One region of the Streptomyces sp. NPDC001903 genome, then DNA from elsewhere that is predicted to be linked to it. Evidence: riboswitches for the same ligand, from Rfam matches in the RefSeq annotation. Region 1 holds a riboswitch; each other region holds the start of a gene.

Region 1 (9,734 bases):
CCGGCCCATATGAGGTGACCGGTCCGCGATGACCGATTAGTCTCCCGATCATGGTGGACATCCGCGAGGTACCCGAAGCCGACATCGACCGCGCTCTGGAGCTCGCGTACCTGGTCTTCCACGACCGCCCCGACGAGGAGGGCCGCGCACGCCACCACACCCTCCTGCGCCACTGCGCACGGCTCGGCGCCTACGACGGGGGCGCGCTGGTCGGGTTCATGGCCGCGCACGACTTCCGGCTCTCGGTGCCCGGGGCGGACCTGCCCTGCCCCGGGCTCACCTTCGTCAGCGTCGCCCCCACCCATCGCCGCCGCGGCGTGCTCACCGCATTGATGGACGAGCAGCTGCGGCGCACGGGGGCCGAGGGCAGCCCGGTCGCCGCCCTGTGGGCCTCCGAATCCGCCATCTACGGCCGCTTCGGCTACGGTTCGGCCACCCAGGGCGCCACCATCGAGATCGACTCCACGCGCCCGCTGGCCCTGCGCATCGACCCGGACCCGCGCCCGCTGAGGCTGCTCGACCCGCGGGAGGCACTCGCGGTGATCGGGCCGTACCACGAGGCCGCCCGCGCCGGGCGGGCCGGCCGCCCGACCCGCGACGCGGAGCGCTGGAACGAGTCCTGGCTCAGCGAACAGGACGAGGAGGACGAGGAGTTGAGCCCTCCTCGGATCATCGTCCTCGGCGATCCCGGACAGCCGATCGCGGGGTACGTGCTCTACCGCACGAAGCACGAGTCCGACGGCGGCCCCGCCCGCAGCCCCGGCCTGGTCCGCGTGGACGAACTGGAGGCGGACACCCCGGCGGTGGCCGCCGCCCTGTGGGACTGCCTGGCCGGCCTCGACCTGACCGGGAAGGTCTCCGCGTGGGGCCGGCCGCTGGACGACCCCCTGCTCCGGTTCGCCGCCGACCGGGACCAGGTCAGGATCACCGCCCAGTTCCCGGCGCTCTGGCTGCGCCTGGTCGACGTACGGGCGGCGCTGACCCGGCGGTCCTGGGCCGCGCCGGTGGAGGTGGTGCTGGAGCTGGCCGACGTGCGGCTGCCCGCCAACGCGGGGCGGTTCCGGCTGAAGGCGGGGCCGGGCGGGGCGACGTACGACCCCGCCGGGGCCCCCGCCGACCTGGAGCTGGAGGTACGGGACCTCGCGGCCTGCTACCTGGGCGGGACCCGGGTCGCCGAGCTGGTCGCCGCCGGGCTGGTGGCGGAGCGGACCCCCGGCGCCGCGGCGGCCCTGGACGCGGCCCTGCACACCCCCCTGCTGCCGCACACGGCGGACGAGTTCTGAGGCGGGGCGCCGCGAGGCGAGGCGCGGCGAGGCGTGCCGGGCCCGGCCGCGGTCAGGCGGGCAGCGAGATCCGGGCCGCCGCCATCCCGAACGGGGAGCTCTGCCCGAGCCGCGCCCCCGAGCTCCCGCCGCCGGCCCTCGGGTGCAGGTCCTCGTCGCGGTAACGGCGCACGTTCCGGTGCCAGTTGAGGACGGCGGCCATCCAGTCCTCCAACTCCCGCACGTACGCGTCGAGCGAGGCCCGCTCCCGCGCGCCGAGGCCGTGGTCCTCGTAGAGCACCGGCAGCTGGTGGTCGCGGATGTGCTCGAACTCCTCGGTGCGCTGCACCATCAGGTCGGCGACGATCGCGAACGCCCTCGGGTAGTCGATGTCGAAGAAGTTCTGGGTGACGAGGACGTGGTTGTGCACCTCGCCCTCCACCTCGATCTCCTTCTGGTACGAGAACAGGTCGTTGGTGATGCACCCGACGTCCGCCGCCGCGCTCTCCAGCGAGCGCATCACCCCGTCCCGGTAGACCTCGGGCGGCACCCCGTCGCCCTCATGGCCGAGTTTGGCGAGGAACATCGTCATGTACGAGCCGAAGGTGAAGCGGCGCATCTCGGCGTAGTCGACCGGGTCCGGGATCCGGTTCACGACGGAGTTGCCGATCTCCCACACCCAGCTGTCCAGCATCCCTGTCACGTGCCCGCGGAACGCGGCGCGCATCGCGGGGTCCATCCCGTCGACGGTCCGCGCCCACAGGTCCTTCAGGCTCCGCTCCATCGCGGTGACCGGCTCCGGGGCCTCGGCCGGATCGACCGGGATCATGGAGATCAGCCGGTCGGTCGCCGCCCGCGCGGCTCCCGGGGACTTCGAGCCGGCGAACACCCTGGGGTAGTAGTCGTCCGCGTACGTGCCCCAGGTCAGCCACTGCGAGCTCAGGCACAGGGCCTCCGCCGTCGCGTCGGGGTCGATGCCCGCCGCGCACAGGGCGAAGTCCATGCCGACCAGCTTGTCCTCGTCCCAGATGTCGGAGCCGGGGTCGCCGGGCTGCGGCTCCAGCAGGCCCATCTCCCGGGACCAGCGCACGACGTCGCGGCGGGCCAGGTCCAGGTGCGGGCTGAGGGTGAGCGGGAAGGGCAGGGAGAAGTCGGGCAGCAGCGAGGGGCCCACCTTGCGGAACGGCACGTGCGTGAAGCTGCGCCGGCGCAGCTCCATGGCCCGGGGGACGAGGAGCGAGCGCAGGTCGAGGGCGGCGGTGCCCGGTCCGGTGGGCAGGAAGGGCAGCGTGAGCGGGGCGGCCGCCGCGCCGCCCCCGGCCTCCTGGTTCATGTAGCGGCTGGAGACCATGTGCCATTCGTGGCCGCCGGACTGCCAGTCCTGCAGGCCCTTCGCGTAGGCGAGTACGGACGCCATCTCGACGGGGTCGAGGCCGTGCCGGGCGGCGAGCGCGGGGACCTCGGCGAGGGCCGTGTACTCGAACTGCTGGAGCCGCGAGGTCAGCAGGTCGTTCGACAGGTCGGCGGCCTCCTGGGTGGTGCAGTCCAGGAAGGTCTCCAGGACCAGGACGGCGTTGGAGAGTTCGCCCTCCTGCTCCACCTCGCGCTGGTAGCTGAAGATGTCGTTGCGGATGTGCACCGCGTCGGAGAAGGCGTCGCGGAGCACTTCGAGCGGGCGCGCGTGCGCGACGCGCGCCGGCACCTCGGCGCAGACGTACTCGACCAGCCCGGCGGACCAGGGGGCGCCGCCGACCTTGCGGCGCATCTCGATGTATTCGAGCGGGTTGGCCACCCGGCCGATGTTGATGTTGTGGAGCTCCCACATCGACTCGTCGAGGAGGTTCCGCGTGGACTCGGAGAACCGTTCCCTCCAGTCCATGGACATCGCGGGCACGGTCCGCGACCACAGGTCCTTCAGGCCCGCCTCGACCGGGTTCGTCGGTTCGGGGAACCCGTCGGCGAGGTCCATCGGCATGAAGGCGGCCAGCCCGTCGAGGTACTTCTTGGCGCCCTCGCGGTCCTGGGTGCGCTTGTAGACCTCCAGGAAGTGATCGTCGAAGAAGAAGACCCACACGTACCAGTCGGTGACCAGATCGAGCGCGTCGGCGCCGCAGTCGGGGTGGGTGTAGGAGCACAGCAGCGCGTAGTCGTGCGAGTCGAGGTCCCGCTCGTCCCAGACGCCGGACCCCTCCAGCATCCCGAAGCCGCGGGCCCACCGCTTGGTGTGCGCTCGCGCGGTCTCCAGGTGGGGATTGAGGCGCGCCGGATACGGCACGTAGAAATCCGGCAGTTGAAACGGCTGTGTCACGGCGGGCTGGACCTTTCGTCCGGGGCGCGGGGGCCCTTGCCTGCGGCCCCCCGCACGAGATCAGCAGGGCCCTACCCCTTTCGCCGCCGGGACAAGGAGGAGTTCACCGCTTCAGGTGACGCGCGAGCCGTTTTGGGCCGCAGGTGCCTCGTGGGGGATACGCGCACGGCAAAAGCCGTCCTCCTCGCCCACGGCGGGGGCGAGGAGGACGGCTCGGCAGGTGCGGGCGCCGCGGAGCGGACTACTCCGAATCGGCCTCGAGGTTGCCTTCCGTGTCCAGGTAGACCTGGCGCAGGGATTCGAGGATCCGGGGGTCCGGCTTCTCCCACATGCCGCGGGACTCGGCCTCCAGGAGGCGTTCCGCGATGCCGTGCAGGGCCCAGGGGTTGGCCTCCTCCAGGAAGGCGCGGTTGGTCGGGTCCAGGACGTACGTCTCCGTCAGCTTGTCGTACATCCAGTCCGCCACCACGCCCGTCGTGGCGTCGTAGCCGAAGAGGTAGTCCACCGTCGCGGCCAGCTCGAAGGCGCCCTTGTAGCCGTGGCGGCGCATCGCCTCGATCCACTTCGGGTTCACCACGCGGGCGCGGAAGACGCGGGACGTCTCCTCCACCAGCGTGCGGGTCTTGACCGTCTCCGGGCGGGTCGAGTCGCCGATGTACGCCTCCGGGGCCGTGCCCCGCAGCGCGCGGACCGTGGCCACCATGCCGCCGTGGTACTGGAAGTAGTCGTCCGAGTCGGCGATGTCGTGCTCGCGGGTGTCCGTGTTCTTCGCGGCCACCGTGATCCGCTTGTACGCCGTCTCCATCTCCTCGCGCGCCGCCCGGCCCTCCAGGCCGCGGCCGTACGCGTAGCCGCCCCAGACCGTGTAGACCTCCGCGAGGTCGGCGTCCGTACGCCAGTCGCGGGAGTCGATCAGCTGGAGGATGCCGGCGCCGTACGTGCCCGGGCGCGAGCCGAAGATACGGGTGGTCGCGCGGCGCTCGTCACCGTGGACGGCCAGGTCGGCCTGCGCGTGGGCCCGGACGAAGTTCTCCTGCGCGGGCTCGTCCAGCCCCGCCGCCAGTCGTACCGCGTCGTCCAGCAGGCCGATGACGTGCGGGAAGGCGTCGCGGAAGAAGCCCGAGATGCGCAGGGTCACGTCGATGCGGGGGCGGCCCAGCTCGTCGAGCGGGATCGGCTCCAGGCCGGTGACGCGGCGCGAGGCCTCGTCCCAGACCGGGCGGACGCCCAGCAGGGCGAGGGCCTCGGCGACGTCGTCGCCGGAGGTGCGCATCGCGCTCGTGCCCCACAGCGACAGGCCGACGGAGGCCGGCCACTCGCCGTTGTCCGTGCGGTAGCGGGTGAGGAGCGAGTCGGCCAGTGCCTGGCCCGTCTCCCACGCGAGGCGGGAGGGGACGGCCTTCGGGTCGACGGAGTAGAAGTTCCGGCCCGTGGGCAGGACGTTGACCAGGCCGCGGAGGGGGGAGCCCGAGGGACCCGCCGGGACGAAGGCGCCGTCCAGCGCGCTCACCACGTGCGCGATCTCGTCCGTCGTGCCGGCCAGGCGCGGGACGACCTCGCGGGCCGCGAAGTCCAGGACCGCCGCGACGTCCGCGGAGTGGTCCGCGGCGACCGTGGCCACCGCCTCCGGCGCCCAGTCGGCGTCCTCCATCGCCTGGACCAGCGCGCGGGCCGCCTCCTCCGCCTCGTCGGCGGTCGTCCGGGTGGCCGCGGACTCGTCCAGGCCGAGCGCCTCGCGCAGGCCGGGCAGGGCCGTCGTGCCGCCCCAGATCTGGCGGGCGCGCAGGATCGCGAGGACCAGGTTGACCCGGGCGTCGCCGGTCGGAGCGCCGCCCAGGACGTGCAGACCGTCGCGGATCTGGGCGTCCTTGACCTCGCACAGCCAGCCGTCGACGTGCAGCAGGAAGTCGTCGAATCCGTCGTCGTCCGGACGCTCCTCCAGCCCCAGGTCGTGGTGGAGCTTCGCGGCCTGGATCAGCGTCCAGATCTGTGCGCGGATCGCCGGAAGCTTCGCCGGGTCCATCGCGGAGATCTGCGCGTACTCGTCCAGGTGCTGCTCCAGGCGTGCGATGTCGCCGTACGACTCCGCGCGCGCCATCGGGGGCACCAGGTGGTCGACCAGCGTCGCGTGCACGCGGCGCTTGGCCTGGGTGCCCTCGCCCGGGTCGTTGACCAGGAACGGGTAGATCAGCGGCAGGTCGCCGAGCGCCGCGTCGGGCGCGCAGGCCGCCGACAGGCCGGCGTTCTTGCCCGGCAGCCACTCCAGGTTGCCGTGCTTGCCCAGGTGGATCATCGCGTCGGCGCCGAAGCCGCCGTCCTGCGCGCTCGCCTGGATCCAGCGGTACGCGGCCAGGTAGTGGTGCGAGGGCGGCAGGTCCGGGTCGTGGTAGATCGCGATCGGGTTCTCGCCGAAGCCGCGCGGCGGCTGGATCAGGATGAGCAGGTTCCCGCGGCGCAGCGCCGCGAGGACGATGTCGCCCTCCGGGTTGGCCGAGCGGTCCACGAACATGTTGCCCGGGGCCTCGCCCCAGTGCTCCTCGACGCTGCCCCGCAGCTCGGCGGGGAGCTCGGCGAACCACCGCTTGTAGTCGGCCGCGGGGATCCGGACCGGGTTGCGGGCCAGCTGCTCCTCGGTCAGCCAGTCCTGGTCGTGGCCGCCGGCCTCGATCAGGGCGCGGATCAGCTCGTCGCCGTCGCCCGAGACCAGGCCCGGGATCTCCTCGACGGGGCCGAAGTCGTAACCGCCCGCGATGAGCGTGCGCAGCAGCTCCACGGCGCTGGCCGGGGTGTCGAGGCCGACCGCGTTGCCGATGCGGGAGTGCTTGGTCGGGTACGCGGACAGGACGAGCGCGATCTTCTTGTCGCGGCGCTCGATGTGCCGCAGCCGGGCGTGCCGCACGGCGATGCCGGCGACGCGGGCGGCGCGCTCGGGATCGGCCACGTACGAGGGCAGTCCGTCCTCGTCGAGCTCCTTGAAGGAGAACGGGACCGTGATCAGGCGGCCGTCGAACTCGGGCACGGCGACCTGCGTCGCGGCGTCGAGCGGGGACAGGCCCTCGTCGTTCTCCTCCCAGGCGCTGCGCGAGCCGGTCAGGCACAGGGCCTGCAGGATCGGCACGCCGAGGGCGGCGAGCGCGCCCGCGTCCCAGGACTCGTCGTCCCCGCCGGCCGAGGCGGTGGCGGGCTTGGTGCCGCCGGCCGCGAGCACCGTGGTGACGATCGCGTCCGCCGACTCCAGTTCGGCGATCAGCTCCGGCTCCGGGCTGCGCAGGGAGGACACGTACAGCGGTACGGGCGTCCCGCCGGTCTCCACGATGGCGTCGCACAGCGCGTGCACGAAGGCGGTGTTGCCGCTCATCTGGTGGGCGCGGTAGTACAGCACGGCGATGCGCGGGCCGTACGGGCGCACCGGGGTGCGCTCCAGCGGGCCCCAGGTGGGCGCCGCGGCGGGCGGCTCGAAGCCGTGGCCGGTGAGCAGCACGGTGTCGGACAGGAAGCGGGCCAGCTGGTCGAGGTTGGCGGGGCCGCCGTGGGCGAGGTAGCCGTGCGCCTCGGCGGCGATGCCGATCGGGACCGTCGAGGCCTCCATCAGCTGGGCGTCCGGGGCCTGTTCGCCGGTGAGGACGACCACCGGGCGGGTCTGGGTCGGCGCCAGGAGCAGGTCGAGCCCGTCCTGCCAGGCGCGCAGCCCGCCGAGGAGGCGTACGACGACCAGGTCGACGCCGTCGAGCAGGGCGGGGAGGTCTTCGAGGGGAAGGCGGGAGGGGTTCGCGAACCGGTACGGCACGGGGCCGTCCGCGGCGCGGGCGCTGAGCAGATCGGTGTCGGACGTCGACAGCAGCAGGATCATGCGGCGGCATGCCTTCCTCGGGGTTTCCGCGCCCCGGGCAGTGAGGACAGCGGGAGTTCCTGACTCACCCGGCGGATCGCTCCGCGGGTTCACAGTGGCGGGACCGCGCCGGATTCGCACCGGGCTTCCTCCCAGCGGGCCACGTGGCTCCGCCGGTGGTCATCTTAGGTGGCGTTCTCCCTGGCCGGGAGTGGGGGTGTCCGACGCCCGCGGAGCGGATCGGGGCAGGTCGGGCGGAGGGTGGGGCGCGGGGGCGGGTGGTGACGGACACAGGCCGGGGTCGGGCAATCGTGGGTATGCTCGCCGCCATGCCGCCCCAGCCCCCTTCCGCCGCATCGCGGGACGAACCGGTCATACGTGACCGCGGTGACGCCTGCCCCGGTGCGCTGCGGCTGCACGCGGCGGACGACGGGCACCTGGCCCGGATCCGGATACCCGGCGGGATGCTCGACGCGGGCGCGGCCCTGCTCCTGGCCGATGCGGCGGACCGGCTCGGCGACGGGCACATCGACCTCACCTCGCGGGGCAACGCGCAGCTGCGCGGGCTCGGTGCGAGCTGCGGGGGCGAGCTGCAGGGCGTGCTCGTACGGGCCGGGCTGCTGCCCGCGCCCACCCACGAGCGGGTCCGCAACATCGTCGCCTCGCCGCTGACGGGCCTGGACCGGCGGGCGCTGCCCGACGTCGCGCCCTGGGTGGCGGAGCTGGACCGGCTGCTGTGCGCGAGCGCGCCGGCGGCCGGGCTGTCCGGGCGCTTCCTGTTCGCCCTCGACGACGGCCGCGGGGACGTCACCTCGCTCGACGCCGATGTGAACCTGGCCGCCGCCGGGGACGGGGACCGGGCCCTGCTGTGGACGGCCGACCCGGCGGACGCCCTGCTGGTGGCCGCCGCCGACGGTCCGCGGGCCGCGCTCGCGGCCGCCGGGTACTTCCTGGACGCCGTCCGCCGGGCCGGTACCCGGGCCTGGCGGGTGTCGGAGCTTCCTGCCGAACAGGCCATGCTTTCCGAGGAGTTGGCTGCACGACTCGCCGCCTCCGGTATCCCGGCCGCCGTCGTACGGGACCGCGCCGCCCCGAGCGGACCGCCCCCCGAGCCGGGTGTGGTCGAGGGCCCCGAAGGCGCCGCCGCGCTCAGCGTGTTCGCGCCGCTGGGCCGCCTCACCACCGCCCAGTGGCGCCGGCTGGCCGGGCTCACGGGCCGGCTCCGCCTGACCCCTTGGCGCGGGATCGTCGTCCCCGGCCTGCCCGCCGGAGCCGCCGCGGGCGCGCTCGCCGAGCTCGCCGCGGCCGGGCTCGTGACCGCTCCCGGCGATCCCTGGCGGTCCGTCACCGCCTGTACCGGGAAGCCGGGTTGCGCGAAATCCCGCGCGGACGTACGCGCCGACGCGCGCGCCGTCGTGGTGCAGGCGGCACCGGGCACCCGCCCGCTGCCCGTGCACTGGTCCGGCTGCGAACGCCGGTGCGGGCACCCCCGCGGCACCGCCTGGGCCGACGTGGTCGCCACCGCCGACGGGTACGACCTGACCGCGACCGGCCGCGCCCCGCTCCGGGGCGTCCCGGCCTCCGAACTTCCCGCGGCCCTCGCGGCCGTACGCCGTACCACCTCCCACGACGCAGCGAAGAAATGAGCGAGTACACAGTGTTCGAGTACGAGAAGGACGGCGCGGCGATCTACCGCCAGTCCTTTGCCACGATCCGCGCCGAGGCGGACCTCTCCGGGCTGCCCGCCTCCGTCGCCCAGGTCGCGGTGCGCATGATCCACGCCTGCGGAATGACCGACCTGCCCCAGGACCTCGGCTACACCCCGGACGTCGTGCTCCGCGCGCGGGCCGCGCTGCACGCCGGCGCGCCGATCCTCTGCGACGTGCAGATGGTCGCCAGCGGTGTCACCCGCAAGCGGCTGCCCGTGGACAACGAGGTGATCTGCACCCTGTCCGACCCGGCCGTCCCGGCCCTCGCCGCCAAGATGGGCACCACGCGCAGCGCCGCCGCCCTCGAGGTCTGGCGCGACCGCGGCCTGCTGGAAGGCTCCGTGATCGCCGTCGGCAACGCGCCGACCGCCCTGTTCCGGCTGTTGGAGATGATCGAGGAGGGCGCCCCGCGCCCCGCCGCCGTCATCGGCGTCCCGGTCGGCTTCATCGGCGCCGCCGAGTCCAAGGACGCGCTCGCCGCCCACGCCTCCGGGCTCGACCACCTGATCGTGCGCGGCCGGCGCGGCGGCAGCGCCATCGCGGCCGCCGCCGTCAACGCGATCGCGAGCGAGGAAGAATGAGCACCGCAGCCGGCACCGGTACCGGAAAGCTGTACGGCGTCGGGC
Region 2 (9,734 bases), on a different contig from region 1:
GGCCGTGGCATCGTCGTTCGTCGTCATGCAGACATGGTGCATAGAAAACCGGTCATGGCCGGAGGGCCCGGGGAAGAGAACGTCACGTCCCCGGGAAACCTCGCGGCCGGATCAGGGCCAGGTGCGGGAGCAGAGCACCAGCCGGTAGCCGTCCGGGTCGGCGACGGTGACTCCGTACTCGTCCCAGTAGGGGTTGTGCGAGGCGACGCGCGTGCCGCCGTGCTCGACGAGCCTGCGGACGAGCTCCTCGTCGGGCGCCGCGCCCAGGTAGACGACGAAGAGGTCGTCCACGGTGGGGGCGGGCGGGATCGGGTTCTCGGGGTCGTGGGTGAGCTCGAAGTGCCAACCGCCCGCGGCCGGGCCGACCATGAGCAGGTCGTGGCCACCGGGCACGCGCTCGGTACTGCGCCACTGCACTTCCAGGCCGAGCCCGTCGACGTAGAACCGCTCGGCGGCCTTCAGGTCGAGGGAGGGGCGGGCGACACGGACATGGGTACGTGAATCGATCATGGGCAGAGGGTACGGGCGCACCCGTGCCCGGGCCAGAGGGCCCGGGCAGGGTGTGGCAGGTCGGTCCAGGGTCGGGGCCGGGTCAGTCCAGGGTCATGGAGACGTGGTGGGCATCGATGCGGAAGCCGTTGCGCAGGTAGGTCCGGTGGGCGGCGTGCCGCTGGTGGCCCGTGTCCAGGTGGAACTCCTCGCACCCCTCGTCCTTCGCGATGGACTTCAGGGCGGTGAGCATCCGGCTGCCCAGGCCGCGGCCGCGGACGGCCTCGTCGGCGACGAGGTCGTCCAGGTAGAGGATGCGGCCCGAGATCATCGTGTGCATGACGCGGAAGCCCGCGGCGACGCACACCTCGCCGTCCTCCTCCAGGTAGACGATCCGGTAGCCCTCCGCGGACTGCGTCCGCCAGCGCTCGGCGAAGCCGTCCTCGTCCAGGTGCGGGCGCAGCTGCGAGAAGACCGGCCAGCAGCGGCGTACGGCGCTCTCGTCCTCGGCAAAGATCACATCCATGTCCGAAGGGTCGCACGCCGCGGCGAACCGCCCGCCCGTGCGGGCGCGATCCGCCCTCTTTGCCGTCAGGTCCCGTGCCCGGGCCGGGAATCAGACCGGGTGGCCGGCCTCGATCTCCTTGACGTCGTCGTACCGCAGCAGAGCCGGCGCGGGTGAGGCCGGTGGGGAGGTCTCGGTGGGGGCCAGGACGAAGCCCACGTGGTCGCCGCCGTCGACCCGTGCCTCGATCCGGCCGACGAACCAGGCGCGGGCGCCGGTCAGCAGTGGAGTGCCGTCGGCGCCGGGCCGCCAGTCGATCCCCGCGAACTTGTCCACCTCGTCGCCCGTCTCTCCGCCGAACAGCTCGGCCAGCGACCGCTCGCCGCGGTCCAGTACGTGCACCGCCAGGTGCGAGGCGCCGCGGGCCACGCGGAAGGTGTGGTTGAGCCTGGAGAGCCAGACCACGAACCGCGGCGGCCGGATCGAGCACTGGGAGGCGAAGCCGACGAGGCAGCCGGACCGCTCGCCGGCGGCCGCCACCGTGACCACGTACACCGGGCCGTCCAGGACGTCGGCGAACGCGTCGAGCTCCGTCTCGGCCACCGCCGCTCCCTTGATCTGCGGATCTGCGCTTCTGCGCACCTGTCCTGCCGAGCAGGCGCCTACCCCGGCCACCGCCGCCCAACCCCGCCGACGCGGGCCGGGCCGACCCCGGCGGGAATCGCCGTCCGGCACGGGTTCAGGGGGCGGGGTCCTCTCGGACCGCGGCGAGGGAGAACGCGTGGCCGGCCGGGTCGGCGTAGCGCCGCAGGGTGGTCCGGCTGCCCGGCAGGCCGCCCTCGTCCTGCGCGGCCACCGGTCGCGCCCCGAGGGTCACGGCCTCGCGCTCGGCCTCGTCGAGGCGCCCCTCGTCCACGAGGATGCACACGTGGGCCTGCTGGGAGCCCTCCGGGAGCGGCCAGCTCGGCGGTACGTGGTCGAGGTCGCGGCGGACTCCGAGGACCACACCGGTGCGGCCGGCCACGAGGAGGAGTTCCCCGTCGCCGGGGGCCGGCCCCGCCGTGGCACCGAGCAGTTCGGCGTAGAACTGTGCCAGCAGCTCGGGCTCGGCGCTGTCCAGGACGAGAACGGCTGTCTTGGGTACGGTCATGCACCCCGTGTGCCCTGTGTCGGCGCCCGTACACGGTGCGTGCCGGACGCGGACGCGGCGCGGCCCCGCGGCGCGTAGGCGCCGCGGGGCCGCGTCTTGGCGGGTGTCAGGTCCTGTCGCGCTTGTCGCGCAGCGAATCCTGGATGCCGCGGGCGCGCTCCTCGGTCTCGTGCGCGACTTCCTTCGCCTTGCCCTTGGCCTGGTCCATCTTGCCCTCGGCCTTCATCCGGTCGTTGCCGGTGACCTTGCCGACGGTCTCCTTGGCCTTGCCCTTGGCCTGGTCCATCTTTCCCTTGTCAGCCACGGTGAACTCCTTGGTGTGAGGGTCTCAACGTTGCTCAAACTAGGCGAAACCGGACTGTCACGCACGGCGGGACCGGCAGTTGCGCGAACGGGCCTCCCGTCCGGCCGGGGGCGGCGGCGCCTGCGGCGGGCGCCGGCGTACGGGCGCCACGACCCGGTGGCGTCAGAACGCGTAGACCGGGTTGCCGTTCAGGGTCGCGGACATGGCACAGGCGTTGGAGAAGGTGTGCTTCCACGCGACGTGGGCCCCGCGCCACACGCCGTCCGCGGTGACGGTGACGGGGTCGTAGTGCATCGGGCAGGCCCGGTCCGGGTTCGGCGCGGCCAGCAGGCGGTTGAACTCGCCGCCGGTGGCGTTGAGGGCGTCGCACGCGGCCCGGGGGGCGGGGTGCGTGCCCTCGGCGGCGTAGGCGCAGCTGAGGGTGGTCGCCCGCAGGACCGTACCGGTGGCGGCGTCGTCCCCCTGGGTGATGGTGAAGACCATCGCGGAGGGGGCGTACAGGCTCTCGGGGCTCGCCTCCGCCACACCCGTGGCGCCGGCGAGACAGAGGAGAGCGGCGGCGGAGACGGTGGCTAAGCGGTGACGCATGAGAAGACTCTCTTTCGATTCGAAGGTGATTTGACCAGCTACGGCTTTCATGTAGCGCTCAACTTGGGCCGAGCCTGCCAGACATGAAGGCTTGCCGCACATCGGCGGTCGATTTACGGACAGTTCGTTCGGATATCGGTTAAGCGAGGTGAGTTCGCCCAGCTCGGGCCGGGTGCCCGCAGGCCCACGCCGTGCGAGGGCGCGCCGCATCGACCGGCGTGACGCCGCCTCCCGTACCTCCTGCCCAGGTGGCGGCCACTCACGGTTCACCGGACGTCCCACCAGGGTGACCGGATCGATGCGGTGCCACCCGCGGATCCGCCTCGCCGCCGTCCGGGACGAAGGCCGGCGGGCCGCGGAACCACCGGCGCCTCCCCAATGGCGCACCCGGATTGCGACCGCCCCGCGGCGGGTGGTGGGCTGGCGGGGGTGATCGCGCGGCCGACCGGGGCCGACACGCGGCCCCCGGCGAGCGGAGACGCGTCGTGGCCAAGGCCTATCTCGTGGGTGCGGGCATCGCTTCCCTGTCGGCGGCGGCGCTGCTGATCCGGGAGGGCGGGTTCGCGGGCGGGGACATCACCGTCCTGGAGGCCGGCAACCGCACCGGCGGAAGCCTCGACGCGGCGGGCGATCCGGAGACCGGCTACACCATGCGCGGCGGGCGGATGTTCGAGCTGCACTTCGAGTGCACCTACGACCTGCTGCGCTCGATCCCCTCGCTGGACGCGCCGGACGTCTCGGTCACCGAGGACACCTTCGCCTTCCACGAGGACTTCGCCTGGAACGACAAGGCCCGCCTCGTCGACGGCGCCGGCCGCCGCGTCGACACCCGTTCCATGGGCTTCTCCGAGCGCGACCGGCTCGACCTGGTCGCGTGCGTGGCGACCCCCGAGTCGCGCCTCGACGGCAAGCGCATCTCCGACTGCTTCGCCCCGGAGTTCTTCACCACCAACTTCTGGTACATGTGGTGCACGACCTTCGCCTTCGAGCCCTGGCATTCGGCGATCGAGTTCCGGCGCTACCTCAACCGGTTCGTCCACCTGTTCAAGACCTTCGACACCATGTCCGGGATCTACCGCACCCGCTTCAACCAGTACGACTCGATCGTGCGCCCGCTCCAGGCCTGGCTGCGGGGCGAAGGTGTCACCTTCTCGATGAACACCACGGTCACCGACGCCGAGTTGGCCGAAGGCGAGGGCATCACCGTCACCTCCCTCACCTGTACGCGCGACGGCAGGACCGAGCGGATCCCCGTCGCCGCCGAAGACCTGGTGTTCGTCACCAACGGTTCGATGACCGCGAACTCGACCCTCGGATCCACCGACACCGCCGCCGTGGCGGACACCTCCGGCCCCGACGCCTCGTGGCGCCTGTGGCACGCCCTGGCGGCCAAGCGCCCGCACCTCGGCGACCCCTCGGTGTTCGACTCCTGCGTCAAGGACTCCACCTGGGGGTCCTTCACCGTAACCACCAAGGACCCGACCTTCTTCAAGGCCATGGAGGAGTTCTCCGGCAGCGAGGCCGGCAAGGGCGGGCTGATCACCTTCAAGGACTCGGCCTGGCTCCTCACCATCGTCCTCAACCACCAGCCGCACTTCCACGAACAGCCCGAGGACACCTACGTCTGGTGGGGCTACGCGCTGTTCCCGGACGCGCCCGGCGACCACGTGGGCAAGACGATGGCCGAGTGCACGGGCCGCGAGATGCTGACCGAGGTGCTGGGGCACCTGCGCCTCGCGCAGAGCGAGCAGATCCTCGAGTCGTCCGTCGTACGGCCGGCCCTGATGCCGTACATCACCAGCCAGTTCCTGGTCCGCAAGGCCGGCGACCGACCCGAAGTCGTCCCCGAGGGATCCACCAACCTGGCCTTCATCGGCCAGTACGCCGAAGTCCCCGACGACGTGGTGTTCACCGTCGAGTACTCGGTGCGCACCGCCTGGACCGCCGTGGCGCGACTGCTCGGCCTGGACCGGCAGCCCCCGCCGGTCCACAAGGGCGGCCACGACCCCAAGGTCCTGCTCGAAGCCCTGCACACCATGCACCGGCACTGATCCTCCGGGCGTCCGCATCGCGGACGCGGCTCGCCGGGGAGCGATCACGCCCCCTAGGGTGGCCGGTGCAGCTGGTTCGCCCCGTCCGCCAGGCGGGATGCGTCGTAAGAGGGAACCCGGTGGGAATCCGGGACTGCCCCGCAGCGGTGAGCGGGAACGACCGCCGTCATACGCACTGGGACCGGACAACGGTCCTGGGAAGCGACGGCCAGTAGGTGTCCGCCTCGACAGAGGCCGGCGTGCCCGCGAGTCCGAAGACCTGCCCGTTGCCCGCACGCGGACGATTCCCCGTGCGGAAATCCCGGTGACCTCGTGGGCGGGTCGGCGTACACGGCGAGCGGCACCTGCGGTGTTTCCCCCGCGGCGTGCTCCGCGCGCTCTGTCGTTCCTTCGCGTCCGCGTCCCCCACCGGGGTGTTCAGGACACATCTCGCGAAGGAGAGTTCCGTGACAGCGAAGCCCGCAGCCGCGGCAGCACGAGCCACCGTGTACGGCTACCCCCGCCAGGGCCGGGGCCGCGAACTGAAGAAGGCCGTCGAGGGCTACTGGAAGGGCCGCGTCAGCGCAGACGCCCTCCGGGAGACCGCGGCCGGCCTGCGCCGTTCGAACTGGCGGCAGCTGGCCGACGCCGGCATCACCGAGGTTCCGACCGGCGACTTCTCGTACTACGACCACGTCCTGGACACCAGTGTCATGGTCGGCGCCGTCCCCGAGCGGCACCGCGCGGCGGTCGCCGCCGACGCCCTCGGCGGCTACTTCGCGATGGCCCGCGGCACCCAGGACGTCGCCCCGCTCGAAATGACCAAGTGGTTCGACACGAACTACCACTACCTGGTCCCCGAGCTCGGCCCGGACACCGTCTTCACCGCCGATTCCACGAAGCAGGTCGCCGAACTGCGCGAGGCCCTCGCGCTCGGGCACCCGGCCCGCCCGGTCCTCGTCGGCCCCGTCACCTACCTCCTCCTGGCCAAGCCCGCCCCCGGCGTGGCCGCCGACTTCCAGCCGCTGACCCTGCTCGACCGGCTGCTGCCCGTCTATGCCCGGGTCCTCGCCGACCTGCGCGCCGCCGGCGCCGAATGGGTGCAGCTGGACGAGCCCGCCCTGGTCCAGGACCGCACCCCGGCCGACCTGAACGCCGCCGCCCGCGCCTACCGCGAGCTCGGCGCGCCGGCCGACCGGCCCAAGGTGCTCGTCGCCTCGTACTTCGACCGGCTCGGGGACGCCCTCCCGGTGCTGGCCGCGGCGCCCGTCGAAGGCCTCGCCCTCGACTTCACCGGCGGCGGCGCCGCGAACCTCGCGGACCTCGCCGCGGTCGGCGGACTGCCCGGCAAGCGCCTGGTCGCCGGAGTGGTCGACGGCCGCAACATCTGGATCAACGACCACCAGAAGTCCCTGACCACCCTCGCCACCCTCTTGGGCCTCGCCGCCCGGGTGGACGTCGCCGCGTCCTGCTCCCTCCTGCACGTCCCGCTCGACGCGAGCGCCGAACGCGACATCGACCCGCAGATCCGCCGCTGGCTCGCCTTCGCCCGCCAGAAGACCTCCGAGATCGCCACCCTGGCCCGCGGACTCGCCCAGGGAACCGACGCCATCGCCGCCGAACTCGCCGCCAACCGCGCCGACCTGGCCTCCCGGGCCGCCTCCGCCATCACCCACGACCCCGCCGTGCGCGCCCGTACCGCCGCGATCACCGATGCCGACGCGCGGCGCTCGCAGCCCTACGCGCAGCGGACCGCGGCCCAGCGCGCCCTCCTCGGGCTGCCCCTGCTGCCGACGACGACCATCGGCTCCTTCCCCCAGACGGACGAGCTGCGCACCGCGCGCGCCGACCTGCGGGCGGGCCGCCTCGACGCCGCGGGCTACGAGGAGCGGATCAAGGACGAGATCCGCGAGGTGCTCGCCTTCCAGGAGAAGACCGGCATCGACGTCCTGGTGCACGGTGAGCCCGAACGAAACGACATGGTGCAGTACTTCGCGGAGCGGCTCACCGGCTACCTGGCCACCCGGCACGGCTGGGTCCAGTCGTACGGCACCCGCTACGTCCGGCCCCCGGTCCTGGCCGGGGACGTCTCCCGCCCGGAGCCGATGACCGTGCGCTGGACCACGTACGCCCGGTCACAGACGGCCAAGCCCGTCAAGGGCATGCTGACCGGCCCGGTCACGATGCTCGCCTGGTCCTTCGTACGGGACGACCAGCCCCTCGGGGACACCGCCCGCCAGGTGGCCCTCGCCCTGCGCGACGAGGTCGACGACCTCGAAGCCGCGGGCACTTCGGTCATCCAGGTCGACGAACCCGCCCTCCGGGAGACCCTGCCGCTGCGCGCGGCCGACCACGCGGAGTACCTCGCCTGGGCCACCGAGTCCTTCCGGCTCAGCACCAGCGGTGTCCGGCCGGACACCCAGATCCACACGCACATGTGCTACGCGGAGTTCGGCGACATCGTCCGGGCCATCGACGACCTCGATGCCGACGTCATCAGCCTGGAGGCGGCCCGCTCCCACATGCAGGTCGCCGGCGAACTGGCCCGGCACGGCTACCCGCGTGAGGCCGGACCGGGCGTCTGGGACATCCACTCCCCGCGCGTCCCGAGCACCGGGGAAGCCGCCGCCCTGCTCCGCAAGGGGCTCGCGGCCATCCCCGCCGAACGGCTCTGGGTCAACCCGGACTGCGGGCTGAAGACCCGCGGCTGGCCCGAGACCCGAGCCTCGTTGGAGAACCTCGTCGCGGCCGCGCGTGCCGTGCGCGCGGAGCTCACGGCCGACAACTCCTGACGCAGGAGTCCCGGGTCGGACGCCCGCCGGGCGTCCGACCCGGGCCCGGGAGGGCTTCTGAGGGGGGAGGCCGCGGCTCACTGCGCGCGGTCGGCGACCTGGTACGGGACGAACGTGCTGGAGTTCTCGTCGACGGCGAGCGGACGCCCCAGCGGCGGTACCGCGCGCTGCGGGCAGTCCAGGCGTTCGCACAGCCGGCAGCCCATGCCGATGGGCGTGTCGGCCGAGGTGTTGTCCAGGTCGAGGCCGTCGGAGTAGACGAGCCGCGAGGCGTGCCGGATCTCGCAGCCCAGCCCGATCGCGAAGGTCTTGCCCGGTTCCCCCCAGCCGCCGCGGTGCCGGGTGACGGCGCGGGCGGTCCACAGGTGGCGCTGCCCGTCGGGCATGGCGGCGACCTGGACGTGGATCCGGCCCGGGGCGGCGAAGGCCTCGTAGATGTTCCACAGCGGGCAGGTGCCGCCCGCCCGGGAGAAGTGGAACCCCGTCGCGGACTGCCGTTTGGACATGTTCCCGGCACGGTCCACGCGCACGAAGGAGAACGGAACCCCGCGCAGCATGGGTCGTTGGAGGGTGCTCAGGCGGTGGCAGACCGTCTCGTACCCCAGTCCGAACCGGTCGGTGAGCCGCTCGATGTCGTAGCGGAATTCCTCGGCGGCGCTGTGGAAGGCGCGGTACGGGAGGATCAGCGCGGCGGCGAAGTAGTTGGCGATGCCGATCCGGGCCAGGCCGTGTGCGGTGGACCCGGCCGGGAAGTCCTGCGACGCGCACCGGTCGAGCTCGTCGGCGTGCTCCAGCAGGGCGAGCTGCGTCGCCATCCGGAAGGCCTGCTGCCCCGGCCGCAGCCGGGCGGACAGGTGCAGCGTCCGGCCCCGTTCGTCGTAGTGGTGCAGCCGGTCGCAGTCGGCGCTCACCCGCACCCCGTGCGCGTCGGCGAGCCGCGCGGACAGGACCCGCACCACCTCGCCGGGGCGGATCCGGATCGCGCGGGCCAGTTCCTCGGCGGCCGAGTCGGTGTCGTGGAGGTAGTTCTGGCGCCGGTAGAAGAACTCCCTGATCTCCTCGTGCGGGGAGCGCGGCACGGCTCCCGCGGCGCCACCGGCACCCGGTACCGCGTCGCGCCCGTCCTGCGTCCCGGCCAGGCTCTCGGCCAGCAGCTGGGACCGCCGGCCGAGGTCCAGCAGCACCCGGGCGACCGCCGGCATCCGCGAGGCCAGCTCGGCGAGGTCGGAGGCGGAGACCCGGGCCTCGGCGACCTCCCCGGCCAACGCCTCGCGCAGGTCCGCGACGAGCCGGCTGGTGTCCCGCTCCGAGAAGAAGCCCGGATCGACCCCGAAGGCCTCCGTCAGCCGCAGCAGCACGGGAACGGTGAGCGGGCGGGAGTCGTGCTCCATCTGGTTCAGGTAGCTGGGCGAGATCGCGAGCACCCGGGCCAGATCGGCCTGGCTCATCCGCCGTTCCTCGCGCAGCCTGCGCAGCCGCGCGCCCGCGTACGTCTTGCTCACCGAACCTCCGTGGTGCTGCGGAGCCGCCTGCGCGCAGAGCCGCATCGGACGGCCTTCGCATCCTTGGCAAAACTGCGCGGGAAGATGCGCAGAACTTAGCACGCGTCCAGGATTGATGGCACTGGGTGTCACTGCGAGAGTCGTCCTGCGGCCCGCCGGACCAGGCGGCACGGATGGAACCAACAGGACCCGATTCACGCCCTGATATCGGCAATCCCGGCAGGCTCCACCGCGTGGTGCGGCAACATTGCTCAGCTCGTTCCACACGAGGAACGGCGGGCCGCGATCTCATTCATGGCACCTGGTGCCAACACTTCGCACCTATGACGTGCGGGGGCTTTCCCAAGCGACTCATGGAGACGGTGACGGTCATG
Region 3 (9,734 bases), on a different contig from region 1:
GCCCGCCCCCGTCAAGGCCGTCCCGGCCGTACCGCCCGGCCTGGCCGGCATGCCGCCGCTCCTCGACCCGAAGGACGTGTACGCGGCCGACCGGCCGAACAACCTCTCGCCGCTGGTCAGGGGCTTCCCCTCGCGGGTCTACGTGCCGAACACCACCTCCAACACGGTGTCCGTCATCGACCCGAAGACCTACAAGGTCATCGACACCATCCCGGTCGGGATCCAGCCCCAGCACGTGGTCCCGTCCTGGGACATGAAGACCCTGTGGGTCAACAACAACCGCGGCCACACGCTCACCCCGATCAACCCGGCCACGGGCGAGGCGGGCGAGCCGGTCGAGGTGCACGACCCGTACAACCTGTACTTCACGCCGAACGGCAAGTACGCCGTCGTGATGGCCTCCATGGACCGCGAGCTGGTCTTCCGCGACCCGCACACGATGAACCGGGTGAAGACCGTCCCGGTGACCTGCTTCGGGGTCAACCACGCGGACTTCTCCGCCGACGGCCGGTACTTCATCGTGAGCTGCGAGTTCTCCGGCGAGCTGCTCAAGGTCGACACCGAGCGGATGGAGGTCGTCGGCCAGCAGAAGCTGCCGTTCGAGGGCGCGATGCCGCAGGACGTGAAGGTCTCCCCGGACGGGAAGACCTTCTACGTCGCCGACATGATGGCGGACGGCATGTGGGTGCTCAGCGGGGACAAGTTCGACATCCCCAAGCTGCTGCCCACCGGGAAGGGCACGCACGGCCTGTACGTGAGCCGCGACTCCAGGGAGATGTACATCTCCAACCGGGGCGAGGGCAGCATCTCCGTCTTCGACTTCAAGCAGAACAGGCTCACGAAGAAGTGGGAGCTGCCGAACGGCGGCAGCCCTGACATGGGCGGCGTCTCCGCCGACGGGAAGGTGCTGTGGCTGTCGGGCCGCTACAACTCCGAGGTCTACGCGATCGACACGGCGACCGGGCAGCAGCTCGCCAAGATCCCGGTGGGCGGCGGCCCCCACGGCCTGGCCGTCTACCCGCAGCCGGGCCGCTACTCGCTCGGCCACACGGGCATCTTCCGCTAGACGCGGCCCACGGACGGAGCAGCGCAGGAGTGCAGCTACCCTTGGCCGGTCAACAAGCACCGAGAAGGGGTGGATCCCAGTGGCTGACATCGAGAGCGCGCGGGCGACGTTCGGCAAGTTCGACGCGGACGGTGACGGCTTCGTCACGGCGGACGAGTACAGCGCGGCCATGAAGGCGATGGGCGACGCGTTCGTCACCGGCTCCGTCGCGGACGCCGTGATCGCCGCCAAGGACGCGAACGGCGACGGCCGCATGAGCTTCGACGAGTTCTGGGCCGCCCTGAACAAGTAGGCCAGCCGGCCCCGCGCAGCCCCCGCACCGCCCTCCTGCCGGGCGGGCGGGGGCTGCGCGCCGCTCAGGCCGTGTCCTCCATGTCCTCGACCTCGGCCAGGGCCTCCTCCAGCCAGCGCAGCCAGAACGTCTCGAGGCCGGTGCCGCCGTGCAGGACGAGCCGGCGCAGCCGGTCCTCCTCGGAGTCCCGCCCCGGCGGGAAGTCCTTCTCCTCGATGGCCTCGTAGACCGCCAGCTGCCGCCGGTGCAGCTCCAGATGGCGCCGCAGCTCCGCGGCCAGCCCCTGCGGCCCCACCACGGCCGCGGCCCGGATCCGCAGCAGCAGCGGATCCCGGACGGCCTTCGGGTCCTGGCGCTCGCCGACCCACCGCGCGAGCTCGGCGCTGCCCGCGTCCAGGACCTCGTACTGCTTCTTCTGCCCCCGTACGGGCACCTCGCTGGGCAGCGCCCGGATCAGTCCGGCCTCCTCCAGCCGCCCGAGCTCGCGGTAGATCTGCTGGTGCGTCGCGGACCAGAAGTACCCGATCGACTTGTCGAACCGCCGCGTCAGCTCCAGCCCCGACGAGGGCTTCTCCATCAGGGCGGTGAGGATGGCGTGCGGCAGCGACATGCCGCCATCCTAGGGATGCGGCGGGCCGCGGACACGGCTACCGCCAAGCGGCCAGGGCCTCCGGGGTCTTCGGGCCCGGGGCGTGCGGGGGCAGCAGGGCGTGGGCGCGCAGGAGGGCCGTCACCGCCGGGGACCAGGCCTGGCGCAGACCGGCCGCGGCCAGGAGCTCCGGATCCGACAGGAGGGTCTGCGCCGGGCCCGTGCGGATGCCCGACGGGGTCAGGACCGCCGCGTCGTCGGCCCAGCGGACCGCCAGGTCCACGTCGTGCGTGGCCATGACCACCGTGGTGCCGGCCGCGCGCAGCCGGGCCAGGACGTCCAGCAGGCGCTCCTGCCCGTCCGGGTCGAGCCCCGCCGTCGGCTCGTCCAGGATCAGCACCCGCGGAGCCATCGCCACCGCCCCCGCGATCGCCGCGCGCTTGCGCTGGCCGTACGAGAGCAGGTGCGTCGGCCGGTCCCGCAGCGCCGTGATGTCCAGCGCGGCGAGCGCCGAGTCCACGCGGGCGCGCACCTCCTCCGCCGCCAGCCCCAGGTTCATCGGGCCGAAGGAGACGTCCTGCTCCACCGAGGCCGCGAACAGCTGGTCGTCCGGGTCCTGGACCACCAGCTGCACCGCCGTGCGCAGGCGGATCAGCCCCGCCCGGTCGTACGAGACCGCCGCGCCGTCGAGGCGCAGCGCGCCCGAGCCGGGCCGCAGGCCCCCGCTCAGCAGCCGCATCAGCGTGGTCTTGCCGCTGCCGTTGCGGCCCAGCAGGACCAGCGCCCGGCCCTCGGCGATGGAGAAGTCCACGTCGGCCAGGACCGCGGGTCCGTCCTCGTACGCGTAGCCGGCGCCGGCCAGTTCCACCAACGGGTTCACAGGTAGAGCCCCTTCAGGGTGAGGGTCAGGGTGATCAGGGCCGCCAGCAGTGCCCCCGAGGCCGCCAGGAACCGCCAGGACAGGGCCGCCTCGGGTACGAGGACCCGCAGCGCGCCGTTGTAGCCGCGCCCGGCCAGGCCGTCCTGGAGCCGCGCCGCGCGATCGAAGGCCCGTACGAAGGAGGTCGCGGCGAGCCCGGCGAGCGAACGCCATACCGCCGCCCGCCCGGACTGGCCCAGCCGGGCCGCCTGGGCGCGCCGTACCTGGGCCATCGAGTCCAGCAGCAGGAAGCCGATGCGGTACATGACCAGGGCCACGTCCACCACCGGCGCCGGGACCCCGGCCCGGACCAGCCGGGGCAGCACGTCCGAGACGGGCGTGGTGAAGGCGAACAGCAGCACGCCGAGGGAGGCCGCCGAGGTCCGCAGCAGCAGCTCCGCCGCATGCCGGGGGCCGTCGGGCGCGAGCGAGACGAACCCGGCCGGCCCGCCGACGGCGACCAGCAGCGGCAGCGCGCCGGTGAAGCAGAAGCCCAGCGGGATCCTGAAGGCCCGCCACAGCTGCCGCCCGGCCACGCCGGCCGGGCCGAGCAGCACGGCGAGCGTGGCGGCGGCGACCAGCGGCCCGCCGGGCCAGGGCGGCAGGCACACGGCCGTGACCGTCAGCCCGAGCCCCAGCAGGGCCTTCTCCAGCGGATGCCGGCGCCGCCACCGGCTCCCGTGCGCGGCCACGTCGATCGGCAGCACCGCCTACGACTCCGCGGCGGCCGTGTCGGCCGCCCCGGCGGCAGCGGACGCCCCGGCGGTGTCCGCAGGGCCCGCGGCGGCGGCGAGCGCAGCGCCCTGGCGGCGGCCCTTGCGGACGCCGAAGTAGTACGCGAGCACGCCCGCGCCCAGCGCCGCCTGGAGGGCGAACAGGGCCGACTCCACCTCCCCGGAGGGGGGTTCGTACAGCGGCGAGAACCACGGCTCGTAGTCCGGCTTCAGCTCGGTGATCGCCGACTCCGCCTGCGCGTCGGCGCCCGTGAACGGCTCCTCCTTGCCCTCGCCCATCCCGAGCGCGATCGGCAGTACCGCCAGCGCCGCCACCAGGAGCAGCAGCAGGGAGTTGATCTTCGCGTTCCGGCTCATCCCCATCAGACCGCCGCCTTCCGCTCGCTCTGCCCGCCGCGCCCGCTCAGCTTCGCCACGCCCAGCCGGACCAGGTCCGACTTGCTCGACTGCATCAGCAGCCGCATCACGAGCACCGTCAGCAGCCCCTCGCTCACCGCGAGCGGGATCTGGGTCACGGCGAAGATGCCCCCGAACTTCGCGAGCGCGCCCGGGAACCCGGAAGCCGGGTCCGGGAAGGCCAGCGCCAGCTGCACGGAGGTCACGCAGTAGGTGACCAGGTCGGCGAAGAAGGCGCCGAAGAAGACGGTCACCATCAGGGGGACGTCGAAGCGCTTCAGCAGCAGGTAGACCCCGTACCCGGCCCACGGCCCGGCGATCGCCATCGAGAAGACGTTCGCGCCGAGGGTGGTCAGCCCGCCGTGCGCCAGCAGCAGTGCCTGGAAGAGCAGGGTGATCGTGCCGAGCACCGCCATGATCGGCGGCCGGAACAGGATGGCCCCGAGTCCGGTCCCGGTGGGGTGCGAGCAACTGCCCGTCACGGAAGGGATCTTCAAGGCGGACAGGACGAAAGTGAACGCTCCGGACGCGCCGAGCAGCAGCGTGCTCTCCGGGTTCGCCTTCACCTCACGGGTGAGGGCGCGGACACCGTGGACGACGAAGGGAGCGGACGCGGCGCCCCAGGCGACCGCGTGCAAAGGGGGTAGGAACCCCTCGGCTATATGCATGAGTGGGGAGACCTCTCCAGCACCTCGTGGATGGACAACGCGCCCCGGCCGGTCTCCTGGCTCACGGGTGCTGATGCCCTGGCTCCGCCTTCCCGGGCGGCGCGGATCCTTCCGCTCCGCCCAGTGGCTTCCCGATGGGGGCACCTCCCGGACGGAGTCTGGGGGAGAGTGGAGCCGGACTTCCCGTTCACAGTGGCGAGGGCCGCACCGGTTTCCCACCGGTTTCCCGAACACCAAGGCCCGTTGACCCTAGTCGGACGGACGGACCTGTACCAACCCGGCGCGCACGCCGGGGCGCCCGGGGGCGCCCGCCCGCCCGGCCCTCAGCGGCACACGTCGCGGTGCGCGACGTCCAGCACGAACCGCTCGGGCGCGTGCAGTGTGAAGGAGCGGTAGGAGGGCTTGCCGTCGAAGGCGGCGCCGAAGGTCACGTACCCCTCGAAGTCGCCGGTCAGGGCGAGGCCCTTCAGTCGCGGCAGATGGATCTTGACCAGCTTCGGTCCGCGGTACGTGCTGTCGCCCGCGCGGTCGTGCGCCTCGGCGGGGTGCAGTCGGATCTGGAGGAAGTGCTTCCCGGCCAGCGGGACCGGCGCGCCGGACCCGTCGTGGACCAGCCGGGGAACGCGGGTGACCGTGGCCTGGGGGACGTACCCCCGCAGGTCGATGACGATGCGGTCGTACGTGCAGTGTCCGCCCCAGCGGGCGTTCACGACGAGCGGCGTGGGCCGGACGGCGGCGGAGGCCGGCGCGGCGAGGGTGATCCCGGCGGTGAGCAGCGCACCTGTGGCGAGGGCCACGAGCCGCCGGTGGCGGAGGTGGTTCATGACGTCCCCCTGATTCTTCGGAGACGGGGACCGGTGTCACTGCCGAGGACGCTCCCGGCAGGCTCATGGTTGCACCCAAAACGCACCAAACCAAAAGAAAGCCTCTCAGATGGGGCTCTACCGGGGCAGGAGGGTGCTCAGCTCGGCGTCGAGGTCGTAGTGCCGCCGCTCCTCGCCCCGCGGCACCAGCGCGACCAGCCGCCGGCACAGCACCCGTACGTCCTTCGCCCGGGCGGACACCACGCAGCTCTGCGCACCGTTGGTGAAGGCGAGGAAGACCCGCGGTTCCCCGCCCTGCCAGCGCGGCCACACCCGGACGTCCCCCTCGCCCGTCGCGCGGGTCTCCCCGTCGAGCAGCAGGTCCCGGGAGAACACCCAGTGCGCCAGGTGCATCCCGGCGCCCCGGAAGTCGAGCGCCAGCTCGTAGGGCCGGTCGCGGCGGTAGGTGAAGGCCCCGCACACCGGCACGGGCTCGGGCGCGGCCTCCAGCCGGAGCGGGAGGACGCGGTACTCGATGCCGTCCATGCGCTGCGCCTCTCTCTCGTGTCCCCGCCGGGGCGCTCGCGGCCCTCTCGGGCAAGCTAGCCCACCCTCCGGCCGCGCCCGCGGGCCGAAGGTCCCGACCGCGGGGGCCGCTGGGCCCCTCTTCTCACAGGAAGGGGAGGGGGAACGCGAAGGGCCCGCCCTCCGGGGGGAGGGCGGGCCACAGCGTGACCGGTCCGCTACGGGACGGGGTTGAACACGAACGAGTCGTTGGACTGCCCGATGGCGGTGAAGCCGGCGCCGTTGGCCTGGGCGCCGTTGCCCTGGTTGGACGCCCCGGAGCCCGTGGCGATCTGCTGGGTGGTGGAGGAGTTGCCGAGGTTGCCGCCCGCGACCCCGCTGCCGAGGATCTCCCCGACGGCGGCGTTGGACGAGACGCCCGCACCGGCTCCGTTGTCGGCCTGGGCCGTGCCCGTGAAGAGCGCGACGGCGAAGGGGAGCGCTGCGACAGCCGCCAGGACGCGGATGCTGCGGTTGCTTGCCATGATGAAGTCCTCCAGTACACAAAAAGGCTGCGGTCCAAGGCGGTTGGCCGACCGCCGGGGGGTGTGGCCGCGACGTCACGTGATCACCATGGCGCATGTGATCATCGAGAAACCAGCCCGGAGCGGAGGGTTCGCCCTCAAGCGTGATCAACTCCCCGCAAACCTCAATGAACCGGCGAACCGGGACGTCAGGGTGCGGGTACCGGGAGGGGAGCCGCGTTGAGGCTGGTGTTGGTCCACCGCTGGGCGTCGGAGCCGTTGCAGTCGAACAGCCAGGGCGGGGTGCCTGGGCAACGCCCGCACCTGCGGTGCGCCGCGCGGGTTTTCCATCACCCGCGTCACCACCGGTGGAACGTCCACATTCGCCTACCAGAGTTCGGATTGATCTCGTGCTCCGGCGATTGCGGCTCCGATGGGGAGTGGACCGAGAGCCGCGTATCTCCTCCGCTGTGGCGCGACGATTCCGAGCCGGACGGCAGCGATCTGGATGCGGCCAACGCGACGGTCACCAAGGCCAAGAAGAAGCGCGACCAGCTCATCGGCCAGGTCGTCGACCTCATCGGCTACGACGACCCCGGGACTGCTTCACCAAGGCTTCGCTGCGGTCAGCGCTCCTGGGATTCCATCAAGTGGTATTCCCCGAACGGGGCCGGAGGTATGTCCTTGGATGCCGCTACGCACATGACGGATCCATCGACACTGCGAGGAGCGCTGGAACCCCTCAAGGGCGGCGCGTTCCCGCACTGCAACTGCTGAGGGGTGGAACGTGGATACGTGGCTGGACGACTTGTACCCGGACTCGGTCGCTTCCGGCGGCCTCGGGGCTGCCATGGAAGAGGCCGCTGCGCTGCACGGGTGCGACATCGGGCCGGTGGGTTCTGCCTCCACCGTCGTCAGTATCGAGACCGGCAGGGGTGTCCTGTCGGTCGGTCTCGCAGCCGACGAGCGATTGTTCCTGATCGGTATCCATATTCCGGGGTTCACCTGGGCGACTGGGTCGACGGGTGAAGTCGGACTGCTCGTGGAGGCCGTCTCTGCGTGGCGTGAAGGAATTTCCCTCGATGACTTCGAGGCGAAATTTGAGTTCATGAGAATTGGCGAATTGACGGGCTGAGGGAACTCTTCCCCACCGTCACGCATGGCGTCGTCCGCCTTCGGGTGGATCCGCTGGACGGAGGCAGTCGCCGGTTCCTCGTGAAGGAAGTGGCCGGGGAGCGCTACCAGGTCATGGCGGTTGGTGGACCCGGGACCACCTGGATCGAGGTCCCGGCCGAAGACCTGGTCACGTACCTTCGAACACTCCGGGATGACCGGTGATGTGGGCGCCTGAATCCTTGAAGGACGTACGGCGGTAGCGGACCACGACGAAGCCCTGTCGGCTATTGCCTGACAGGGCTTCGTCGTGTTTCGGGTCAGCGGTGCGTCAGCATTCGATGACGTTGACCGCCAGGCCGCCGCGGGCGGTCTCCTTGTACTTGATCTTCATGTCGGCGCCGGTCTCCTTCATGGTCTTGATGACCTTGTCGAGGGAGACCTTGTGGTTGCCGTCGCCACGCATGGCCATCTTGGCCGCGGTGACGGCCTTGACCGCCGCCATGCCGTTGCGCTCGATGCACGGGATCTGGACGAGGCCGCCGACCGGGTCGCAGGTCAGGCCCAGGTTGTGCTCCATGCCGATCTCGGCCGCGTTCTCCACCTGCTCCGGGGTGCAGCCCAGGACCTCGGCGAGGGCGCCCGCCGCCATCGAGCAGGCCGAGCCGACCTCGCCCTGGCAGCCGACCTCGGCGCCGGAGATCGAGGCGTTCTCCTTGAAGAGCAGGCCGATGGCGCCCGCCGCCAGCAGGAAGCGGACCACGCCCTCCTCGTCGGCGCCGGGCACGAAGTTCACGTAGTAGTGCAGGACCGCCGGGATGATGCCCGCGGCGCCGTTCGTCGGGGCGGTGACCACCCGGCCGCCGGCCGCGTTCTCCTCGTTCACGGCCATCGCGTAGAGGGTGATCCACTCCATCGACAGCGCCTGCGGGTCGCCCTCGGAGCGGAGCTTGCGGGCGGTGTTCGCGGCCCGGCGCCGGACCTTCAGGCCGCCCGGCAGGATGCCCTCGCGCGACATGCCGCGCGCGACGCACGCCTGCATGACCCGCCAGATCTCCAACAGGCCCTCGCGGATCTCCTCCTCGGTGCGCCAGGCCTTCTCGTTCTCCAGCATCATCGCGGAGATCGACAGCCCGCTCTCCCGGGCCATGCGCAGCATCTCGTCGCCGCTGCGGAAGGGGTACTTCAGCACCGTGTCGTCGAGCTTGATCCGGTCCTCGCCGACCGCGTCCTCGTCCACCACGAAGCCGCCGCCGACCGAGTAGTACGTCTTCTCCAGCAGCGGGGCGCCCGCGGCGTCGTACGCGAAGAGCGTCATGCCGTTCGCGTGGTACGGCAGGGACCGGCGGCGGTGCAGGATCAGCTGGCTCGGCTCGTCGAAGGCGATCTCGTGCGCGCTCCCTATCTCGGTGCCGAGCAGGCGCAGGCGGCCCGTCTTGCGGATGCGCTCCACCTCGTCGTCGGCGCTCTCCACGTTCACCGAGCGGGGGGAGTGGCCCTCCAGGCCCAGCAGCACCGCCTTGGGCGTGCCGTGGCCGTGGCCGGTCGCGCCGAGGGATCCGTACAGCTCCGCCCGGACCGCCGCGGTCTGGGCGAGGACGCCGTCCTTCTTCAGCCGGGTCACGAACATGCGGGCGGCCCGCATCGGGCCGACCGTGTGGGAGGAGGAGGGGCCGATGCCGATGGAGAAGAGGTCGAAGACGGAGATGGCCACGGTGGCGGACTCCCTTGTCTGCTCGTGGGGTGGGAGGGGGCAGGAGCGGTGGTGCGGGCGGTTCGGGCGGTTCGGGAGCTTCAGGAGGGGTGATTGTTCGGATTTTGTCCGACAGCCGAGCTTAACGCGGCGAAGTGAACGGTTCGTCTCCCGGACCGGGTGCGCGAGGTTGCGGTTGGGCGTGGGTCAGGTCACGTTCCCGCTCCGGGACGGGGCCGGCGGCCTCGGGGCGCGGCCGTCTCCAGGATGGGGCCGGGTCCTGGCAGCCCGGCGGAGTGGGCCTGGACGCCCCCGCGCGCCCGCGGGACGGCACCGGCGCGACTGCCGGCGCGGCCGGCAGGGGCGGGGCCGTGCCGGTGCCGGTGTCCGGTACGTGCTCATGGGAAGGGCCCGGCCCTGTGCGAGACAAGGC

What was found. A riboswitch is a leader RNA that binds a small molecule or an ion and turns the genes downstream of it on or off. The one in region 1 is predicted to bind cobalamin.
Region 2: linked by a shared signal. The riboswitch ahead of metE (5-methyltetrahydropteroyltriglutamate--homocysteine S-methyltransferase) and the one ahead of cobN (cobaltochelatase subunit CobN) in region 1 are both predicted to bind cobalamin.
Region 3: linked by a shared signal. The riboswitch ahead of ACFYZS_RS02820 (energy-coupling factor ABC transporter permease) and the one ahead of cobN (cobaltochelatase subunit CobN) in region 1 are both predicted to bind cobalamin.

The regions. Positions count from the first base shown of each region.
Region 1 is NZ_JBIASZ010000030.1:28,875-38,608, reverse strand. Features, by position in the region: gene ACFYZS_RS38520 (GNAT family N-acetyltransferase) at 51-1,283, shown strand; gene ACFYZS_RS38515 (germacradienol/geosmin synthase) at 1,336-3,570, opposite strand; gene cobN (cobaltochelatase subunit CobN) at 3,812-7,420, opposite strand; cobalamin riboswitch at 7,453-7,590, opposite strand; gene cobG (precorrin-3B synthase) at 7,729-9,045, shown strand; gene ACFYZS_RS38500 (precorrin-8X methylmutase) at 9,042-9,689, shown strand; gene ACFYZS_RS38495 (precorrin-2 C(20)-methyltransferase) at 9,686-9,734, shown strand, end outside.
Region 2 is NZ_JBIASZ010000003.1:174,942-184,675, reverse strand. Features, by position in the region: gene ACFYZS_RS07570 (arylamine N-acetyltransferase) at 1-27, opposite strand, end outside; gene ACFYZS_RS07565 (VOC family protein) at 112-510, opposite strand; gene ACFYZS_RS07560 (GNAT family N-acetyltransferase) at 593-1,015, opposite strand; gene ACFYZS_RS07555 (flavin reductase family protein) at 1,106-1,636, opposite strand; gene ACFYZS_RS07550 (VOC family protein) at 1,734-2,144, opposite strand; gene ACFYZS_RS07545 (CsbD family protein) at 2,251-2,448, opposite strand; gene ACFYZS_RS07540 (subtilase-type protease inhibitor) at 2,611-3,036, opposite strand; gene ACFYZS_RS07535 (oleate hydratase) at 3,522-5,087, shown strand; cobalamin riboswitch at 5,193-5,348, shown strand; gene metE (5-methyltetrahydropteroyltriglutamate--homocysteine S-methyltransferase) at 5,534-7,858, shown strand; gene ACFYZS_RS07525 (short-chain fatty acyl-CoA regulator family protein) at 7,936-9,360, opposite strand; gene aceA (isocitrate lyase) at 9,732-9,734, shown strand, end outside.
Region 3 is NZ_JBIASZ010000001.1:605,812-615,545, forward strand. Features, by position in the region: gene ACFYZS_RS02790 (YncE family protein) at 1-1,066, shown strand, start outside; gene ACFYZS_RS02795 (EF-hand domain-containing protein) at 1,146-1,358, shown strand; gene ACFYZS_RS02800 (PadR family transcriptional regulator) at 1,423-1,968, opposite strand; gene ACFYZS_RS02805 (energy-coupling factor ABC transporter ATP-binding protein) at 2,006-2,827, opposite strand; gene cbiQ (cobalt ECF transporter T component CbiQ) at 2,824-3,573, opposite strand; gene ACFYZS_RS02815 (energy-coupling factor ABC transporter substrate-binding protein) at 3,577-3,957, opposite strand; gene ACFYZS_RS02820 (energy-coupling factor ABC transporter permease) at 3,963-4,664, opposite strand; cobalamin riboswitch at 4,693-4,917, opposite strand; gene ACFYZS_RS02825 (hypothetical protein) at 4,988-5,488, opposite strand; gene ACFYZS_RS02830 (SsgA family sporulation/cell division regulator) at 5,606-6,013, opposite strand; gene ACFYZS_RS02835 (hypothetical protein) at 6,211-6,516, opposite strand; gene ACFYZS_RS02840 (hypothetical protein) at 6,736-7,272, shown strand; gene ACFYZS_RS02845 (hypothetical protein) at 7,283-7,630, shown strand; gene ACFYZS_RS02850 (L-serine ammonia-lyase) at 7,940-9,322, opposite strand.